3 regions of the Bradyrhizobium sp. USDA 4011 genome follow, and region 1 is predicted to be linked to each of the others. Evidence: riboswitches for the same ligand, from Rfam matches in the RefSeq annotation. Region 1 holds a riboswitch; each other region holds the start of a gene.
What was found. Region 1 has a riboswitch for glycine ahead of ACVW1C_RS35550 (D-amino acid dehydrogenase). Riboswitches for the same ligand answer to the same signal wherever they lie in the genome.

Region 1 (7,116 bases):
CCGAGACCGACGACGAGATTGTTGATGTCGAGGACGACGTTGGCAGAGTTGGTTGTGGTCACTTGCCCTCACGCTGTTTCATGCGGGGATCGAGCGCGTCGCGCGCGGCGTCGCCGATCAGGTTGATGCTGAGAATGGCGATCGAGAGCAGCAGCCCCGGCCAGAAGATCAGCGACGGCTTGATTTGGAAGTAGGCGCGGCCCTCGGCCATGATGTTGCCCCAGGTCGGCGTTTCCGGCGAGATGCCGGCGCCGAGGAATGACAGGATCGCCTCGGTCAGGATCGCGGATGCGCAGACATAAGTGCCTTGCACGATCAGCGGCGCGATCGTGTTCGGCATCAAATGCCGCCACATGATCTTCGGCAGGCTCGAGCCGAGCGAGATCGCGGCCTCGACATAGGGCTCCTCGCGCGCGGTCAGCACCACCGAGCGCACCAGCCGCGCCACGCGCGGGATCTCGGGGATGGTGATCGCGACCATCACGGTCCAGATGCTGGCGCCGGACAGCGACACCACGGCGATCGCGAGCAGGATGGCGGGGATCGCCATCAAGCCGTCCATCACGCGCATCATCACGGCATCGACCCAGCGGAAGAAGCCGGCGACGAGGCCGATCAAGAGCCCGATGGCGATCGAGCAGACGGCGGCGCCGAGCCCGATCAAGAGCGAGATCCGTGCGCCATAGATGACGCGCGACAGCAGGTCGCGTCCATACGCATCGGTGCCGAGCAGGTATTGCGCGCTCGACGGCTTCAGCCGCTGCGACGGCGTCAGCAACAGCGGATCGTGCGGCGCAAGCAGTGGCGCGAAGATCGCCATCAGGATGATCAGGACGAGGCAGATCGTCGCAACCGCGATGATCGGCGTCGACGCCAGGAAGCCGAACTTGACGCGGAACGGCCGGGTGACGGGGATGGAGGATTCGGGAAGGGTTTCGATCGCCATTGCTCAGTACCGGATACGAGGATCGAGCAGGGTGTAGGCAACGTCGATGAGCAGATTGACTGCGACATAGATGCCCGACGTCAAGAGGATCATGGCCTGGATCACCGGATAGTCGCGCGCCAGCACCGCATCGACGGTGAGACGGCCGATGCCGGGCAGGTTGAACACGCTCTCGGTGACGACGACGCCCGAGATCAGCAGCGCGAAACCGGAACCGATCACGGTGATGACCGGAACCGCGGCGTTGCGCAGCGCATGGCGCAGCAGCACGCCGGTCTCGCCGATGCCCTTGGCGCGCGCGGTGCGCACGTAATCCTCACCCAGCACGTCGAGCATCGAGGCCCGCGTCATGCGTGCGATCAACGCGACGTAGATGAAGGAGAGGGTGCAGGTCGGCAGGATGATGCGCTCGAAGAACGGACCGAAGCCGGCCGAGATGCTCTTGAAGCCCTGCACCGGCACCCAGCGCAGATCGATCGCGAACACCTGGATCAGCACATAGCCGATCACGAACACCGGCACCGAGAAGCCGAGCACTGAAAGCCCCATCACGCAGCGGTCGATCCAGGTGCCGTGCTTCCACGCCGCGATCACGCCGAGCGGCACCGCCACCAGGATCGAGAGGACGATGGTGGCCAGCGCGACCGAGATCGAGGGCTCGAGGCGCGGACCGATCATCTCCAGGATCGGCTTGTTCGAGATCAGGGAGACGCCGAGGTCGCCGTGCAGCAGCTTGGCGACCCAGGTATAGAACTGGATGTAGATCGGCTCGTTGAGACCAAGCGAGGTGCGGATGCGATCGAGCTGTTCCGGCGTCGCATTGTCGCCGGCGAGAATGGCGGCCGGATCGCCCGGCGTCAGCCGCAGCAACAGGAACACGAACAGAGCCACCACGCCCATCACGGGAATGGCGGCGAGGATGCGGCGGAGCAGATAGCCGAGCATCGTTGCTATCTCCTGCCGTCAGATGGTGCGAAGCGAAGGCTGGGCCGCATCATACTCATAGTGTCCCCGTGATGTGTCTCATGCGCTTCTGCGTCTTGTCTCAAGGCTAGCGCGAACGTGATGAATTTGCAGGCAAATACTGTGCCAATGGCGACGTTATATCAAGGCGCGGTTCAGGCCGTTGGAAGCCTCCCTTGGTTTGAAGCTGCTATTTCGAATTGCACATGGCGCAATGCGCCACCGACCTGAAACGACAAGTCCATTCACGCTCGCATCACGCCGCACCAGTTGGCGACGAACAGTGCGATGCTCTGCGTCGTCTTGCGAAGGCTGTCGAGCTCGACACGTTCGTTGAACGCATGCGGGCCGATACCGTAAGGACCATAGCAAAGTGCGGGGATGCCGTAGTCGACGCAATAGTAGCGGGTGTCGTTGACGGCCGTGGACAGCCGCTCCTGCATTGGAGCCTGGAAGACGGAGTGATGGGCGGCGGACAGAGCTGCTTCCGCTTCGCTGCCGGGCTCGCACACCGCTGCGTCCGCCTGGAAGCCACTCCACACCAGCTCGGCCGGATTGTCGGACAGGAAGTCATCGGCCTTGTGCGCCTCAGTCAGGCATTCCTCGATGCCGCGCATCGCCTGCTGTGGTGTTTCGCCCGGCAAGAGGCCGAGCCGGCAATCCAGCTCGCACCAGGCCGCGGTCGAACTGGCCCAATCGCCGCCTTTGATGATCCCGACGTTGAACTTGATCGGATTCTTGACGCTGCGGAACCAGCTGTTGTCGAGCGCCCGGGCATTGAGCGCCTTGGTGTAATCCTGAAACGCGCGCACCAGATGCATCGCCGACAGGATCGCGCTGGTACCGGCCTCGGAATAGGCGACATGCACCGGCGTGCCGCGGACGCGCAGGCGGAACCAGACGGCGCCGACCTGGGCGCGCGTGAGCGTGTGTCCGGTTGGCTCTGGAATGAGGCAGGCGTCGGCGCGATAGCCGCGCATCAAGGTCGAAAGCGCGCCGTTGCCGGTGCTCTCTTCCTCGGTCACGGTCTGCAGATGGACGCGTCCGGCCGGGGCATAGCCGGCATCGCGGATCGCATCGAGCGCGAAGATCATGGCCGAGACACCGGCCTTCATGTCTTGCGCGCCACGCCCGAACATCCAGCCGTCGTGCACGGCGCCCGCGAACGGCGGCCGGTCCCAAAGGTCAGCGGGCCCCTCCGGGACGACGTCGATATGACCTTGCAGGATCAGGTTGCGTCCGCCGCCTTTGCTGTTGAGCGTCGCAACGACCTGCTGCGATCCGGCAAGATCGATGCCGTCCATTGGCGCAGCCTTCGGATGGCTCATCAGGTTGACGTCGGCAAGGCTGAACGCATCGACGTCGTAGCGGCGCTTTGCGAATTGCTCGGCCAGCCAACGTTGTTGCGGTGCTTCCTGTCCGCGCAAGCTGCGGAACTGCACCATGCGCGACAGGAATGCGATCTGATCGTCGAAGTTTCGATCGACGGCCGCGCACAGCTCCGCGGCAATCTGATCCGGCTTGGTCAGCATCTCACGCGTGTCCGCCACCCCAATGCGCATTGTCCCCTCCCGCGCTGAAGCGCTTTTCCCCAATATGACGCTAGTCGTTGTCATGCGGTGTTTCTCAGCGAATTCCGACTTGGCCACACGCAAATACGCTCATATTCTTCCTCGTCGGCTGGATAATTAGGGGAAAGCTGCGCGGGCGGTCTCGGTCGCATCGACCTGCGACGGCACCATCGAGGGCGCGTCGAGGTCGCGCCAGTCATCAATCGCGCCTGCCACCATCTGCGCCGTCGCGGCGGACAGCGTCCAGCCGAGATGACCATGGCCGGTGTTGTAGAACACGCCCGGAAACCTTCCGGCGCGCACCACCGGCATCATGTTCGGCATCATCGGGCGCAGGCCGGCCCACGGCACGACCCTCGACGTGTCGATGCCGGGAAAATGCTGCCGCACCCAATCCACCAGCGGCTGGATGCGGTCGGCGCGAATGTCGCGGTTGAAGCCATTGAACTCGGCGGTGCCGGCGACGCGGAAGCGGTCGGCGCCGAGCCGGCTGGTGACGATCTTCGCGGCTTCATCGAGCAGGCTGACGGTTGGCGCAGCGTCCTGGCTTTGCGGCGCATCGAGCTGCACGGTGATCGAATAGCCCTTCACCGGATAGACGTTGACGCGGTCGTTGAGCAGGCCTGCGAAGTGCCGGCTCGCGACGCCGGCGCAAATGACGATGCCGTCCGCCTGCAACTCATGTCGCGTCGCGACGCCAGCATCGTGCGAAGCGGCTTCGTTCCAGCTGATGTGGAAACCGTTGTCGCCGCGCGCGATCGCGTCGACGTCGGCTTCATGGACAAAGGTTGCGCCGCGGCGGATGCATGCGTCGGCAAGGCCGCGCGTGAACTTGTGGATATCGCCGGTTGCGTCCGATGGCGTGAAGAAGCCGCCATAGCAGGTCGTCTGCAGCGCGGGCTCGATGTTGCGGATTTCGTCCGCCGTCACCGGCAGGCGGTCGAGCCCGCCTTGTTGCAGCAGCGTGTTGACGCGCAGGCCCGCCTCGAAGCCGGCCTTGTCGTGATAGACGTGCAGGATGCCGCGGCGTTCGAGATCGAAGGCGATGTTCTCGCGCTGTGCGATCGAGAACAGATGCTTGCGCGCTTCGATTGCGAGCCGCGTGGTCTCGATGGTGTTGGTGCGATAGCGGCCGATGTGGCCGACGAACTCGCCGATCCAGGAATATTTGTGCCAGCTCGGCTTCGGATTCATAAGCAGCGGCGCGTCGCTTCGAAGCATCCAGCGCAGCCCCTTGAGAATGGTCGCGGCGCTGTTCCAGACTTCGGCGTTGCTGGCGGAAAGCTGTCCGCCGTTGGCGAACGAAGTTTCCATCGCGGCGTAGCGATGCCTGTCGAGGACAGTCACCCGGTAGCCGCGTTCGAGCAGGGCATAGGCCGTCGTCACGCCGGTGATGCCGGCGCCAATGATTGCGATGTGAGGCATGGTGGTCTTCAGGCTCCCGTGGGTTAGAGTCGCCGAACCACCGGTGACACCGGCGTCGGCGCCCCATCTGTCACGGTACCTGAGAGCTTGATCCGCATCGGGCCTGGGCCGGATGACAGACTATCCCCTTCGGTGGACGTCACGGCCCTTGATGCGGTCGTGTCCGTCTCTCTCCAGATCGTCCTGACGATACAGTCCTTTTGCCTGAGAGTTTCCGGGGCGGTTGCTCCGTCGGCGCCGAAGCAACAACACGAACGTTGTGGCTTCGATCTCTCCCGCATCGTCGCGTTGGACGGCCGGACCGTAGGCGAAGCCTCAAAAATGGACAAGGCTAAATTTCGATCCGGCAGTGCCAACGTGTTGTGCAGTGCAAATCGATGTCAGTCCAGCGTCGCCAGCAGCGCCGCCATCAGGCGGCCGCGCTCTGCGAGGCTCTCGATCTCGATATGCTCGTTGAGCGTATGTGCATCGGCGCCGCGAACGCCGAGGCCGTCGAGGGTCGGGATGCCCATCGCACCGGTGAAGTTGCCGTCCGATCCGCCGCCCGCGCTGCCGTGCGGCAGATCGAGGCCCATCGCCGCTGCAAGGCCCTTGGCCTTTTCATAGAGCGCCATGGTGCCGGCATCCGGCTCCCATACCGGGCGGGTGACGCCGCGCGTCACCTTGAAGGTCACGTCGTTGGCGGTGCCCGACAGCGCCAGCATGCGCTCGACGCCGCGGTCGAGATCGGCCTGGCGCTTGGCCATGCTGAGCGCTTCGCCGGTGCAGGTCGTTGCGACGCAATTGACCCATTGCCCGCCATGCACGATGCCGACCGAGAAGGTGCAGTCTTCGGTGGTCATGCCGTCGATCGCAATGATTTGCCGGGCCATTTCGCGGATCGCGGAACGGCCGGAGGACAACGTCGCGCCGGCATGGCTCGGCTTGCCGACAGCTTCCAGATTGAAGCGCGCAATCGCGTAGCGGCCGGTGACGACGCCGTTGTTCGGCCGTCCGGGCTCCGGCACCAGCACGTATTTGTTGCGCGCGGCTTCAGCCTCGATGATGTCGCGCGTCGACGGCGTGCCGACCTCTTCATCGGGCGTGAACAGCACGGTGATCGGCAGCGGCGTCGTAAAGGAGGCGCGCGCCAACTGCCGGATCGCCTCGATCGACAGATAGTTGCCGCCCTTCATGTCGAAGATACCAGGCCCGAAGCACTTGCTGCCTTCGCGCCGCCACGCCAGCTTTTCGATGGTGCCGACCGGGTGCACGGTGTCCAGATGGCCGGCGATGAGGATGCCGGGCTGGCCTTGTTTCGGATGGGGAAAACGGGCGCGGACGCAGCCGGCGAAGCCCTGGCGTCCCGCGATGCGTTCGATCGTCGCACCCATGACCGCCATCTCGCGCGCGGCGAGGTCGAGCATGCGCTCGACTGCGGCCGCATCCCATGTCGGGCTCTCGCATTCCACCCAGCTGCGCAGCCCCTGCAGCATCGCTTCGGAATCAAAAGGAAGATTGGCGGGGTTCATGTCTTTTCTCTCTTGTTGTTTGTGCGCGCCGATACGCGTTCGGGTGCCGTACGAAAAGCTCGGAAGACGACTTTGTAAAGTCAAATGCGCTGAACCTGCCGCTCATTCGTTCGTATACGTTCGATCCTGCCGGAAACCGATTGACGCGCATTGCGCTTGATGCAAGTCTCGATTTCACAAGCCATACAGCATGTTAGTTCGCCTAAATAACGAACCGCATGCATAACGAATAAGCCGGCTTTGACCAGTTACACGTCAGGAGAAATTGCATGTTCCCTATCTCGCGTTGGAAGCACGGCACGCTAGCGGCTGCGTTGACGGCGCTCGCGCTGTCGTTCGCGCCGCAGGAATTGTCCTTTGCGCCGAAGGCCATGGCCGCGGGCAAGACCATTACCGCGGTGATGCATTCGGATCTGCGCGTCATCGATCCGATCCTGACCACCGCCTATATCACGCGAGACCATGGCTACATGGTCTACGACACGCTGGTCGCGACCGACTCCAACTTCAAGATCCAGCCGCAGATGGCCGACTGGAAGGTGTCCGACGACAAGCTCATTTACACGTTCACGCTGCGCGATGGCCTGAAGTGGCACGATGGTACGCCGGTGACCGCGGAAGACTGCGTCGCTTCGCTGAAGCGCTGGGCCAAGGTCGACGGCATGGGCCAGAAGCTGATGGACTTCACGGCGAGCCTCGA
Region 2 (7,116 bases), 1.4 Mb from region 1:
CCCGACCATGATCCCGATATAAGGATGCGGCCAACCTGAGACTCGCGTTTGCGGCCACCATGATCCGTCACATCGTCTTCTTCACAGCCAAGGACAAGGCCGGTATCGACCAAATTATCGAAGGTCTATCGGTTCTCACCACCATCCCACATGCACGCCGGCTCGAGATTGCGCGCAATCGCAAGAGCGATCAACTCGGCAACGACATCGATGTCGTGGTCTATGGTGAGTTCGACAGCGAGATGGAGCTCGCAGCGTACAAACGCACGGATTGTATCAGGAAGCGATCCGGCGCGTACGACCGGTCCGGGAGCTGCGGTTTGCCGCCGACTACGATCTATCGAAAGACGTGCATTTCGCCGGAATGGCAGGCTTAAACCAAATTGCTCGGCGCGGCCGACCAAATGGCGGAGGCTGACCTGATGATCAGTATCGAAGGCCCGTACGTTTCGGACGAAGTTTGCCTTCATTCGGGACGGGATCACGATCGGTGCAAACGTGACAGCCTATCAGTTGTCGGCGACCGATAGCCTATGCACGTGCGCGAGTTGCCGTGGATTGAGCCTGTCAATGCGCTGCGATGTTTGCACAGCGGCCGCACCTTACTTTTCTCGATAGCGCGGCACGGCATGAGCAGCTTGGGCGTTACTCATATCTGGCCTGCGAGCCGTTCAGCACCTATTTGGTCACGGGTGGACAGGCAAGTTGTAATGGAGAGGCCATTGAGGGCGATCCATGGGCCGTGCTTCGTACCCTCCTCGCCAGATATCGACAAGCGCATCGACCCGATCTCCCACCGTTTCAGGGCGGCGCCGCCGGCTTCCTTGCTTACGATCTGAACAGGACATTGGAGCGATTGCCGGCGCCCGAAAATCCCGGCCAACGGCTGCCTCAATCCGTCCTGCATTTCTATGACGTGGTGGTCAGCTTCGACCACCGGGACCACAGGTGCTGGATCGTTTCGACGGGATGGGCGGAGCAGGACCCCGCTCGACGCGCCGAGCGTGCACGCCGTCGTGCCGACGAATTTGCAGCGCTGCTCGCGAGGCCAAAGTTGCCGCGGATCGTACTCCCGGGCACGGCGGGCGTCTGGCATTCGAACTTTCACCGCGAAAGCTATATTGCAGCGGTCCAGCGCGTCATCGGCTTGATCCTGGCCGGGGACGTCTTCCAGGCGAACATTGCGCAGCGCTTCAGCGCCAGGGTGTCCCGGCTGTTCGATCCGCTCACCTTCTACGGCCAGCTGCGGTCATTGAACCCGGCGCCGTTTGCGGCCCTCTTGCGCTACGGCGAGCTGACCATTGCATCGAGTTCGCCGGAACGCTTCCTGAAACTTGACGGACGACAGGTCGAAACGCGCCCGATCAAGGGCACAATCGAGCGTTCTGCTGATCCAAAGGAAGACCAGCGCCGCGCCGAAATCCTCCTTGCGTCCGAAAAGGACCGTGCCGAGAACATTATGATCGTCGACTTGTTGCGTAACGATCTGTCACGTGTTTGCACTGCGGATTCGGTCGAGGTTCCGCTACTCTGCGATCTCGAATCCTATGCCTCGGTGCACCACCTCGTCTCGATGGTCAGGGGCGAACTTGCTGCCGACGAAGACGCGGTCAGCCTGATTCGCGCCTGCTTTCCGGGAGGCTCGGTGACCGGTGCTCCAAAGGTGCGATCGATGGAAATCATTGCGGACATCGAGCGAGTGGCGCGAGAGGTCTATTGCGGGGCGATCGGCTTCATCGGTTTCAACGGGCACATGGACACGAACATCGCGATCCGTACTGTGACGATCGACGACGGCCTGGCTATGTTTCATGCAGGCGGCGGGATCACGGCGATGTCAAGGCCGGAAGCCGAATATGAGGAGACGTTCGCCAAGGCACAGCGCATCTTTGACGCTTTTGACGTCGAGCCACCTGGTGCATTGTGATTGTCATCATCGACAACTACGACTCATTCGTCTTCAACATTGCTTGCTATTTCCGCAAGCTTGGTGAAGAGACGGAAGTGGTCCGAAACGACGCCGTGAGCGTCACCGATCTTGTTGGATTCAAGCCGCGTGCAGTTGTCATCTCTCCGGGTCCCTGCAGCCCAATGGAGGCCGGCATATCCACCGCCGTCGTCCGTGAACTTTCAGGTCGCGTCCCTATTCTTGGCATTTGCCTTGGGCACCAGTGTATTGGAAGCATTTTCGGCGGACGTATAGTGCGTGCACGTCACCCCATGCACGGCCGGTCCTCGTACATCACACATGATGGCCGAGGGTTGTTCCGCGAACTCTCGTCCCCACTTTGCGTCGGACGCTACCATTCTCTGGCGGTCGAACTGGATGACTCCAACGCGCAGCATCTCATTGTGACGGCCCGCTCGGATGAAGGTGAGATCATGGCCTTCGCACATCGGCGTCAACCGACCTATGGGGTATAGTTCCATCCGGAGTCGGTACTTACCGAACATGGCCAGGTGCTGTTTATGAATTTCTTGCGGCTCGCAAAGAGTTTCCGAGCGTAAGGATCGGAGACGAAGTTGCGCACCACGCCGGCTCGCCCACAGGAGTGTAACGTGAGATACGCCCACCTCTTATAGGCGCTGTCTCACGAGATCTTTGACGGGAAGGAAGGACAGCGCGGCTTAGCCGTGGCTTTCGCTTGAGGGGACGCCGAACTTGACGCGGAGAGCTGAGCAACAACAGGAAGAGTGCTCGATACGCTTCATACCTAGCCGCAGGTCTGGTGCGCCTTGAACCTGACATGAGTGGGGCGGCTTCGGACGTGCCTACTGACCATAACCAAATTCGTTTTCGTTGAAGAAGCAGCATCTCGAAAACTGGAAGGTGGTCTGAGGAGAATTCAAATTCTAGCATTTCTGAGGATTGCGTTCTCAGGTTCCTCAGAATTCGGCAAAAGGCTTCAATTGGCTCGCTCGACGTTGAAGCCACATCACTTGCGCCATCTAGCTCGGATCGAAAGCCGAAAAAACGGCTTCAGCAAACCAAGAACTGACGTCCATACGGGGGACTCCATCGCCGTTACAGAGTCGCTGACTTTCTACTCAGATGCGGGCAAGCTAGTGCGTCGTGTCGCCGCAGGCAGGATCTGTCGCGTGCGAGTGGCAAGACAAGGTGAGTCCCTCCCTCTGCAGGCGAAGCCTTGCGAAAGAAAGGATCTTGTTTGTTGAAGAGGCAATACGACAGCGCGAAAAAGGGGCTCAGTACGCCCCGTACGTAACTTTCTCTTTTATTGCAATCTCGATTGAATTACTTGAGCCGTTAAGGTGAAGCTCTCCTCGTATCACCTTTATTCGATGAGACGGCGGATAATCCTCTGGCCCGGCCACCGAGATACCCTTTCGATATCCGCCAAGCGATTGGCGGTGCCGTGCGATAGTTTCACTATCGCTGCCCATACGGGCGTTTCCTCCCTAAACTTGGCCGCCGGTCCCCTAGGACCGGCGGCACCTTTCGTCCGAGTGTCAAAATTCTGATAATCGATGATCTGCACCGGGACGACGCGGGGGCAGAAAAGGGCGTGTGCTGGAATGGTTCATGCAATATAGAGGCGTACAATTTAGCATTCGAGAAGCGTTGCCAGGCGAGTGGCGCTTCAGTTTTAAGATTGCTGGCAAGACGATTACAGGCAAGACGCAAACCAGATTGCAGATTCTTGCGATTCGCCGCGTCAAGAAACCGCATAGATCGCGAACTGAGTCGCAGCGCGCTCTCGAGCGAAACTGAGAATTGAGGGTGAGGCCAGCGTCTTTTTTGTACGCACTTGTCTAAAAAACGAGGGTGCCTCAGCAAAACGTCTCGATGTCAGACTTCACAGCGCATTGGTGATCGAACGAGCTTGACATTCGCTATACAAAGAAGGGTGGCCCTGTGCCGGCGCGCTTGTAGCCGGCGCGGCAAACTCGGCTGCAAGTCGAATGTAGGATTATGAGCAGTAGATGTGTTGCTGGGGTCGTAATTATCAGCACGAGCTAAGCAAGACTCCGCGGCTCGATAGACCTGAGGATCGGAAGGTACACCGCAAAGAACAGCGCGTGAGGGAGCAGCACCTATCGCTGGCGATCAGAGATCACAAGCAAGCTGGCGTATCTTGACAAGCGAGCGGGATAGCGCATACCTAACCACCGATTTTCGACACGTCGGATTGCGCTTTCGGCCAAAGGGAAGGAAGAATCGTTACGCTGAACATCTGACGCTGGGAGAGACCGAGTTGTCGGCGCCGAAGGAGCAACCGCCCCAGGAAACTCTCAGGCAAAAGGACCGCGTCAGTCCAAACATCTGAAAAGAGATGCCGCTTGCATCCGCCGACGGGATAACGTTCTCAGGCAAAGAAACAGATGGGGCACTCAACATAGCTGAAAAAGCTGGAGTGCTTTGCGTGACAAGCCGAAATCCGCCCAACTTCCATTCTGAACTGCTAGCTCGTTCTGCTCTTAGGGACGGCGCAACCAAGAAGTTGCCGATAAGCGTCTTCGATCTGTTCAAGATCGGAATTGGCCCGTCTTCTTCACATACCGTCGGCCCGATGAAAGCCGCTGCGACATTCGTTCGTGGTCTGAGGGATGGGCGCGAGGATAGTGTCGTGCGGATCGAAGCCAGGATTTTCGGCTCCCTCGCTTGGACAGGCAAGGGTCATGCGACCGACAAAGCTCTCGTCCTGGGGCTTTCAGGCAAGACCCCCGATCGCATCGATCCCGACGAGGCGAGCCGACTGTTCGAACGAATTACCAACGAGCGCCAGATTGAGCTGCCGAGCGGCCGCAGGATTACCTTCGAGCAGGAGAAAGATATTGTTTTCGATACAAAGCGTCAGTTCAGCCGGCATCCGAACGCCATGGAATTCAAGGCGTTGGATGTAGGTACCAACGTTGTTTCGTCCGAAGTGTGGTTCTCGGTCGGTGGTGGATTCATTGAGCGACTTGGCGCCGAAAGACAGGAAGGCGATCTTGAATATCGTCTCGGCTTCGAATTTGGATCCTCGCGCGACCTTCTGGAGCTATGTCGAGTTCATTCCTGCAACATTGCCGATATTGTCAAGGCAAACGAGATTGCCCGCCGCGGCGAGGGAGAGACAATTCGAGAGCTCGACCGCATCATCGCTGTCATGATGAAGTGCATCGATCGTGGCCTAGCGCAGGACGGAGAACTCCCGGGCGGGCTGCGCGTGCGAAGAAGGGCCGGTGCTCTTTTCGAACGGCTGCAGAAGGTTGCTCTCAGCAATTCGCGGTCAACCAGCCGCCCCTTCGACCACATATCGGCTTTCGCCATCGCGGTGAACGAAGAGAATGCTGCCGGAGGGCGAGTCGTTACCGCTCCGACAAACGGGGCTGCCGGCGTCGTCCCAGCTGTCCTTCGCTACTACCGTGACCTCTGCGAGGATGCGAATCATGAAGGGCTGCGTACCTTCCTGCTTGCGGCAAGTGCTATCGGAAGCATCATAAAACGGAACGCCTCCATTTCGGGCGCCGAGGTTGGATGTCAAGGTGAAGTGGGATCGGCCGCTGGGATGGCAAGTGCCGGCCTCACGGCGGCCCTTGGCGGCACCAATGAGCAGATCGAGAACGCCGCCGAGATTGCCATAGAGCATCACTTGGGGATGACTTGTGATCCGGTCGGCGGCTTGGTTCAGATCCCATGCATCGAGCGCAACGCCTTTGGCGCCGTAAAGGCGGTCAATGCTGCGTACTTGGCCCTCGCCGGTGATGGCGAGCATCGGGTTTCGCTTGACCAGGTCATCGAAACGATGCGGCAAACGGGCGCCGATATGAATGACAAGTACCGGGAGACCTCGCGCGGAGGACTCGCCGTTAACGTTCCGGAATGTTGAAGGGAATCTCTCGTGAATGTTCAAGAGCCATCGACGCGAGTGTCGCCTGATCCGGCCGTTTTCCAGGCAATTGAGCGTGAACTCGCACGTCAGCAAAACCAGATCGAGTTGATCGCGTCGGAGAATATCGTTTCCGAAGCCGTATTGGCTGCTCAAGGATCGGTTCTCACAAATAAGTACGCTGAGGGTTACCCAGGGCGGCGATACTATGGTGGGTGCGAGTTCGTGGACGAAGTCGAGACGCTGGCAATTTACCGGGCGAAAAATTTATTCGGCTGTCAATTCGCCAATGTGCAAGCGCACTCGGGAGCTCAGGCCAATTTGGCCGCATTTCTGGCGCTTCTCAATACAGGCGATACCTTCATGGGCATGTCGCTTGCCCATGGCGGACACCTCACGCACGGCTCTCCGGTAACCATCTCCGGTAAATGGTTCTCGCCGGTTGAATACTGCGTGAGGGCGGATAACCATCGTATCGACATGGACAACGTGCGCATGCTTGCGCTTAGACACCGGCCAAAACTCATCTTGGCCGGCGGTTCAGCGTACCCTCGCGAGATCGATTTTGCGGCATTCCGTCAAATAGCCGATGAAGTCGGTGCGAAATTGATGGTTGATATGGCGCACGTAGCGGGCTTGGTCGCTGGCGGGGTCTATCCATCCCCAGTGCCGCATGCCCACGTCGTGACGTCCACCACGCACAAGACGCTGCGCGGACCGAGGGGCGGCCTTATTCTGACGAACGATCCAGACTTGGCGAAGAAGATCAACTCCGCAGTATTTCCGGGCGTCCAGGGTGGGCCGTTGATGCATGTCATCGCAGCCAAGGCTGTCGCTTTCGGGGAGGCGCTCGAGCCCTCGTTCAAAACATATGCGCGGCAAGTGTTGAGCAATGCGCGCGCGATGGCCGCCGTATTGGCAGAGGGCGGTCTATCCATCGTCTCGGGCGGAACGGACAGTCACCTGATCCTTGTCGATCTTAGACCCCTTGAGCTGACCGGGAAGGCCGCCGAAATCGCGCTCGAGCAAGTAGGACTTACCTGCAACAAGAACGCCATTCCCTTTGATCCCGAGAAGCCAGCCCTTACGTCTGGCGTTCGGCTCGGCTCTTCGGCCGGAACCTCGCGCGGCTTCGGAGAACGCGAGTTTCGAACAATCGGCTCGCTCATTCTGCAGAGATTGACGGAGCTTGCGAAGGACGATCCTGACAAGGCGCGGCTACAGCAAATTGCCAAGGACGTACGCAGGCTGTGCGAGGCCCATCCAATCTATTCTTCGATGCGGA
Region 3 (7,116 bases), 150 kb from region 1:
CGCTCGAGCTTCTTGCGCTCTTCCATCAGGGCTGCGATGCGCGACGGCACATCCTCGATCGTGGTGCGCAGCTCGGCCGCCGCGGTCTTCGCCAGCGTCATGGTGTCGTTGGCGTGCCTGCGCGCATGATGTCCGGTCAGCGCCTCGATGCGGCGGACGCCGGACGCGACCGCGCTCTCGCTGGTCACCGAAATCAGGCCGATGTCGCCGGTGCGACGAACATGGGTGCCGCCGCAGAGCTCGACCGACCAGCCGAGCGCGTTCTGGCCGTGCTCGCGGGCGCTCTTGCCCATCGAGACGACGCGAACCTCGTCGCCATACTTCTCGCCGAACAGCGCGCGCGCACCGGCCTCGCGGGCGTCGTCGACACCCATGACGCGGGTCGTCACCTCGTCATTCTCGAGCACGACATCGTTGGCGATGTCCTCGACCCGGGCGAGCTCTTCCGGCGTAATCGGCTTCGGGTGCACGAAATCGAAGCGCAGGCGATCGGGCGCGACCAGCGAGCCGCGTTGCGCGATGTGATCGCCGAGCACCTGGCGCAGCGCCTCGTGCAGCAGATGTGTCGCCGAGTGGTTGGCGCGGATCGACGAGCGCCTGGCGTGGTCGACCTCGAGCTGCAGGGCGGTGCCGACGTTCAGGGTGCCCTGCTCCACCGTGCCGACATGCACGAACAGGTCGCCGGCCTTCTTTTGCATGTCGGTGACGCGGAACTTGACGCCCTCGCCGGTGAGGATGCCGACATCGCCGACCTGACCACCGGACTCGGCATAGAATGGCGTCTGGTTCAGCACGATCGCGCCGGTCTCGCCGGCTTTGAGGCCGTCGACCTCGGCGCCGTCCTTGACCAATGCCGTCACCACGCCTTCCGCGCTCTCGGTCTCATAGCCGAGGAATTCGGTCGCACCGAGCTTCTCACGGAGCGGGAACCAGATGGTCTCGGTCGCCGCCTCGCCGGAGCCTGCCCAGGAGGCGCGCGCCTTCTCGCGCTGGCGGTTCATCGCGTCGGTGAACGATGCCTGGTCGACGCTGATGCCGCGCGACTTCAGCGCATCCTGCGTCAGGTCCAGCGGGAATCCGTAGGTGTCGTACAGCGTGAACGCGGTGTCGCCGTCGAACATGTCGCCCTTCTTGAGGCCGGCGCTCTTCTCGTCGAGGATCGAAAGGCCGCGCACCAGCGTCTTGCGGAAGCGCGTCTCTTCCAGCTGCAACGTCTCCTCGATCAGCTTCTCCGCGCGCACCAGGTCCGGATAGGCCTGGCCCATCTCGCGGACCAGCGCCCAGACCAGCCGATGCATCAGCGGCTCGCTCGCACCCAGAAGCTGCGCGTGGCGCATCGCGCGGCGCATGATCCGGCGCAGCACATAGCCGCGGCCCTCATTCGACGGCAGCACGCCGTCGGCAATCAGGAACGCCGAGGAGCGCAGATGGTCAGCGATCACCCGGTACGACGCCACGTTCTGCGGGTTCGGCCCATGGCCGAGGGCCGAGGCGGCCGCATCGATCAGGTGGCGGAACAGATCGGTCTCGAATACGCTCTCGACGCCCTGCAGGATGCAGGCCATGCGCTCAAGCCCCATGCCGGTGTCGATCGAGGGACGCGGCAGCGCCACGCGCTCCTCCTTCGTCACCTGCTCGTACTGCATGAACACCAGGTTCCAGAATTCGAGGAAGCGATCGCCGTCCTCTTCCGGGCTGCCCGGAGGTCCGCCCCAGATGTGCTCGCCGCGATCGATGAAGATCTCGGAGCACGGACCGCACGGTCCGGTATCGCCCATCGCCCAGAAATTGTCCGAGGTCGGGATGCGGATGATGCGATCGTCCGAGAAGCCCGCGATCTTCTTCCAGTAGCCCGCTGCCTCGTCGTCGGTGTGGTAGACGGTGACGAGCAGCTTGTCCTTCTTCAGCCCGAAATCCTTGGTGATCAGATTCCAGGCGAGCTCGATCGCGCGCTCCTTGAAGTAGTCGCCGAACGAGAAGTTGCCGAGCATCTCGAAGAAAGTGAGATGGCGCGCGGTGTAGCCGACGTTGTCGAGGTCGTTGTGCTTGCCGCCGGCGCGGACGCACTTCTGCGACGTCGTGGCGCGCTGATAGCCGCGCTTCTCGACGCCGGTGAAGACGTTCTTGAACTGCACCATGCCGGCGTTGGTGAACATCAGGGTCGGGTCGTTGCGCGGAACCAGTGGCGACGACGCCACGATCTCGTGGCCGTTCTCCTTGAAGAAGTTCAGAAATGTCGACCTGATGTCGTTGACGCTGCTCATGTTCATCCAATCGGAAAAAGGGGCCGGCCAGCCGCAAAAAGGCGTCATTTTCCGGCCGAACGCTTTTAGACATTGCCAGCTGCGGTGTCCAGAAACTGTGCAGGCGGATCATGGGCTTGCCGCGGCAGCACAAAGCCCATTGGATAGCAGCGAGAGCTGCGTTGACAGTCCTGGTGACGCCGTGTTTTCTACCTACCTGTTACTAGTCACGTCGGGAGAGACCGGCCTTACCGCCGGCGCCGAAGGAGCAACCGCCCCGGAAACTCTCAGGCAAAAGGACCGCGTGACGTCTAACATCTGGAAAGAGGCGCTGGGGTTCTCCCCGATGCGTCCGCCGACGGGATAATACTCTCAGGCACAGCGACAGATGGGGCTTTCTGCAGGTTTCTCAAGGGGAAATAGGTCCCCGCGGGAACCGCGAGGGCCCTGTGATGCTTGCGTGCGAAACCTCCCCGCTGAAACAGACCCCGCTGCACGCGCTGCATCTGGCGCGCGGCGCCAAGATGGTGCCGTTCGCCGGCTATGACATGCCGGTGCAATACACGACCGGCGTGCTGAAGGAGCACCTGCACACCCGCAAGGAAGCGGGCCTGTTCGACGTGTCGCACATGGGCCAGCTCGCGCTGCGGCCGAAATCGGGCAATGTCGAGGACGCGGCCCGCGCGCTCGAGAGACTAGTGCCGCAAGACATTGTGGGACTTGCCCCAGGGCGGCAACGCTACGCCCAGTTCACCAATGCCGATGGTGGGATCCTGGACGATCTGATGGTCGCCAATTTCTTCGGCGATCACCTGTTCCTGGTCGTAAACGCCGCCTGCAAGGAAGAGGACGAGGCGCACCTGCGCGCACACCTCTCCGATGACTGCATCATCGATTCGCTAACCGATCGCGCGCTGATCGCGCTTCAGGGTCCGAAGGCAGAAGCCGTGCTGGCCAAATTCTGCGCAGCGGCGCCGTCCATGAAGTTCATGGATGCGGGTCCACACTTGGTCGACCGTTACAACTGGATGGTTGACCATCGCGTCTGGTTTGTCTCGCGCTCCGGCTATACAGGTGAGGACGGGTTCGAGATTTCTGTCCCCGCGGCCGATGCCGAAGGCCTTGCCAAAGCGCTGCTCGACAATCCCGACGTGCTGCCGATCGGGCTCGGCGCGCGCGACAGTCTGCGGCTCGAGGCCGGGCTCTGTCTCTACGGTCACGATATCGACACCACGACGACGCCGGTCGAGGGTGCGCTGGAATGGTCGGTGCAGAAAGTCCGCCGCAGCGGCGGCGCCCGCGCCGGCGGTTTCCCCGGTGCCGACAAGATTCTCGCGCAATTCGCCCAAGGCGCTGCTCGCCGCCGCGTCGGTCTCAAGCCCGACGGCCGCGCCCCGGTGCGCGAAGGCGCCTTGCTGTTTGCCGACGCCACCTCGGCCGAGCCGATCGGCAAGGTGACGTCGGGCGGCTTCGGCCCGAGCCTCAATGCGCCGGTCGCGATGGGCTATCTGCCGACATCCCTTTCCGCGCTCGGCACCACGGTTTTCGCCGAAGTGCGCGGCCAACGGCTCCCGCTCAAGGTCGCCGCCACGCCCTTCGTCCCCAATACCTACAAACGCTAAACGCCAAAGGATCGATCCCCATGACGACGCTGTACACGTCCGACCACGAATGGCTCCGCATCGAGGGCGACGTCGCCACGATCGGGATCACCGACTACGCGCAGTCGCAGCTCGGCGACGTCGTGTTCGTCGAACTGCCCAAGGTCGGCCGCAGCCTGAAGAAAGCCGAGGCCGCCGCGGTCGTCGAATCCGTCAAGGCCGCCTCCGACGTCTACGCGCCGATCACCGGCGAAGTGATCGAGGTCAACGAGGCGCTCGCGGCCGAGCCCGCGCTGGTCAATTCGGATGCCGGCGGCAAGGCCTGGTTCTTCAAGCTCAAGATTGCCGACAAGGGCGAACTCGGCGGCCTGATGGACGAGGCCGCCTACGCCGCGCACACCGCCTAACGGATCATCCGAGGATCAGCCCATGAACGCGCCCTTCAAGCCGATCAACGAAGCCGCCACCGATTTCGTCCGCCGCCACATCGGGCCATCCCCGCGCGACATCAACGCGATGCTGGAAACGGTCGGCGCCGCGAGCCTGCAGGCGCTGATGAACGAGACGTTGCCGGCGTCGATCCTTCAGAAGGCGCCGCTCGATCTCGGCCGGGCGCTGAGCGAAACCGAAGCGCTCGCGCATATGAGCGAGCTCGCCGCGCAGAACCAGACCTTCACCTCGCTGATTGGCCAGGGCTATTCCGGCACCATCCTGCCCGCGGTGATCCAGCGCAACATCCTGGAGAACCCGGCCTGGTACACCGCCTATACGCCGTACCAGCCGGAGATCAGCCAGGGGCGGCTCGAAGCCTTGTTCAATTTCCAGACCATGATCTGCGACCTCACCGGGCTCGACGTCGCCAACGCCTCGTTGCTCGACGAGGCGACCGCCGCCGCCGAAGCAATGGCGCTCGCCGAGCGCCACTCGCAGGTGAAGGCAAAGGTGTTCTTCGTCGACAAGGAAGTTCATCCGCAGACGCTGGCGGTGATGCGCACGCGCGCCGCCCCATTGGGCTGGGCGCTTGTGGTCGGCGATCCCCTGACCGAGCTCGACAAGGCCGACGTGCTCGGCGCGCTGCTGCAATATCCGGGCACGACAGGCGCGGTGCGCGACCTCCGGCCCGCGATCGCATCGCTGCACGCCAAGGGTGCGCTTGCGATCGTGGCCGCGGACCTGCTGTCGCTGGCTTTGCTGACCTCGCCCGGCGAGCTCGGCGCCGACATCGCCATCGGTTCGGCGCAGCGGTTCGGCGTGCCGATGGGTTATGGCGGACCGCACGCCGCCTACATGGCCGTGCGCGACACGCTGAAGCGCTCGCTGCCCGGCCGCATCGTTGGCCTCTCGGTGGATTCGCGCGGTGCACCGGCCTATCGGCTGGCGCTGCAGACCCGCGAGCAGCATATCCGCCGAGAGAAGGCGACCTCCAACATCTGTACTGCGCAGGTGCTGCTCGCCGTGATCGCTTCGATGTATGCGGTGTATCACGGCCCGGAAGGCCTGACGCACATCGCGCGCAGCGTGCATCGCCGCGCCACCGTGCTCGCCGCCGGCCTGCGCAAGCTCGGCTTTGCGCCGACCAGCGAGGCATTCTTCGACACCGTGACGGTCGAGGCCGGAAGCAAGCAGATCGAGATCGTCTCCCGCGCGCAGGCGGAGCGGATCAATCTGCGCATCGGCGCAACCACGCTCGGTATCGCGCTCGACGAGACCACGACGCCGGAGACCGTCGAAGCGGTGTGGCGCGTGTTCGGCGGCAAGCTCAGCTTCGCCGAGATCGAGGCGGCCGCACGCGAGGCGCTGCCGAAGGAGCTGCGCCGCACCAGCGCATTTCTCACCCACCCGGTATTCAACACCCACCGTTCGGAGACCGAGCTGCTGCGCTACATGCGCAAGCTCAGCGATCGCGACCTCGCGCTCGACCGCGCGATGATCCCGCTCGGCTCCTGCACAATGAAGCTCAACGCCACCACCGAGATGATCCCGCTGACCTGGCCGGCGTTCGGCAACCTGCATCCGTTCGCGCCTGCGGATCAGGCCAAGGGTTATCACGCGCTGTTCAAGCGGCTGGAGCAGTGGCTGTGCGACATCACCGGCTATGACGCGATCTCGCTGCAGCCGAATTCCGGCGCGCAGGGCGAATATGCCGGGTTGCTGGCCATCCGTGGCTATCACCTCGCGCGCGGCGAGCCGCACCGCAAGGTGTGCCTGATCCCCTCCTCCGCGCACGGCACCAATCCGGCCTCGGCCGCGATGGTAGGCATGGACGTCGTGGTTGTCGCGTGCGATGCGCGCGGCGATGTCGACGTCAATGATCTGCGCGCCAAGGCGGAGAAGCATTCGGCCAATCTCGCCGCCGTCATGATCACCTATCCGTCGACCCACGGCGTGTTCGAGGAGCATATCAGCGAGATCTGCGACATCGTGCATGCGCATGGCGGCCAGGTCTATCTCGACGGCGCCAACATGAACGCGCAGGTCGGGCTGTCGCGGCCCGGCGATTACGGCGCCGATGTCAGCCATCTCAATCTGCACAAGACCTTCTGCATCCCGCATGGCGGCGGCGGCCCCGGCATGGGTCCGATCGGCGTGAAGGCGCATCTTGCGCCCTATCTGCCCGGCCATCCCGCAACCGACGGGGCGACCGCACACGCGATCGGCCCGGTGTCGGCCGCGCCGTTTGGCTCGGCATCGATCCTGACCATCTCCTACATCTACATCCTGATGATGGGCGGCGAAGGTCTCACGCGCGCCACCGAAATTGCGATCCTCAATGCGAACTACATCGCCGCACGGCTGCAGCCGCACTTCCCGGTGCTGTATCGCAACGAGCGCGGCCGCGTCGCGCATGAATGCATCGTCGACCCGCGGGCGCTGAAGACGACCAGCGGCGTCACCGTGGACGACATCGCCAAGCGGCTGATCGACTACGGCTTCCACGCGCCGACCATGAGCTTCCCGGTGGCGGGCACGCTGATGATCGAACCGACGGAATCGGAATCGAAGTTCGAGATCGACCGCTTCTGCGACGCGATGATCGCGATCCGGGGCGAGATCGCGGAGATCGAGAAGGGCCGCCGGAAGGTCGAGGCGTCGCCGCTGCGCCACGCACCGCACACCGTCCACGACATCGCCGACGACGCCTGGAACCGGGCCTACACCCGCGCCGAGGGCTGCTTCCCCGCCGGCGTGTCGCGGTCCGACAAATACTGGAGCCCGGTCGGCCGCGTCGACAATGTCTACGGCGATCGCAATCTGGTGTGCTCGTGCCCGCC

Region 2: linked by a shared signal. The riboswitch ahead of ACVW1C_RS28735 (L-serine ammonia-lyase) and the one ahead of ACVW1C_RS35550 (D-amino acid dehydrogenase) in region 1 are both predicted to bind glycine.
Region 3: linked by a shared signal. The riboswitch ahead of gcvT (glycine cleavage system aminomethyltransferase GcvT) and the one ahead of ACVW1C_RS35550 (D-amino acid dehydrogenase) in region 1 are both predicted to bind glycine.

What each region holds. Positions count from the first base shown of each region.
Region 1 is NZ_JBSSGG010000001.1:7,525,830-7,532,945, forward strand. Features, by position in the region: gene ACVW1C_RS35530 (ABC transporter ATP-binding protein) at 1-62, opposite strand, end outside; gene ACVW1C_RS35535 (ABC transporter permease) at 59-946, opposite strand; gene ACVW1C_RS35540 (ABC transporter permease) at 950-1,891, opposite strand; gene ACVW1C_RS35545 (ArgE/DapE family deacylase) at 2,155-3,441, opposite strand; gene ACVW1C_RS35550 (D-amino acid dehydrogenase) at 3,598-4,905, opposite strand; glycine riboswitch at 4,971-5,084, opposite strand; glycine riboswitch at 5,088-5,193, opposite strand; gene ACVW1C_RS35555 (M20/M25/M40 family metallo-hydrolase) at 5,286-6,416, opposite strand; gene ACVW1C_RS35560 (ABC transporter substrate-binding protein) at 6,686-7,116, shown strand, end outside.
Region 2 is NZ_JBSSGG010000001.1:6,089,974-6,097,089, reverse strand. Features, by position in the region: partial or broken gene ACVW1C_RS28750 (Dabb family protein) at 60-418, shown strand; partial or broken gene pabB (aminodeoxychorismate synthase component I) at 534-1,927, shown strand; partial or broken gene ACVW1C_RS28740 (anthranilate synthase component II) at 1,924-2,508, shown strand; glycine riboswitch at 4,190-4,277, shown strand; glycine riboswitch at 4,280-4,344, shown strand; gene ACVW1C_RS28735 (L-serine ammonia-lyase) at 4,461-5,831, shown strand; gene glyA (serine hydroxymethyltransferase) at 5,844-7,116, shown strand, end outside.
Region 3 is NZ_JBSSGG010000001.1:7,376,037-7,383,152, reverse strand. Features, by position in the region: gene alaS (alanine--tRNA ligase) at 1-2,264, opposite strand, end outside; glycine riboswitch at 2,467-2,555, shown strand; gene gcvT (glycine cleavage system aminomethyltransferase GcvT) at 2,696-3,865, shown strand; gene gcvH (glycine cleavage system protein GcvH) at 3,886-4,251, shown strand; gene gcvP (aminomethyl-transferring glycine dehydrogenase) at 4,274-7,116, shown strand, end outside.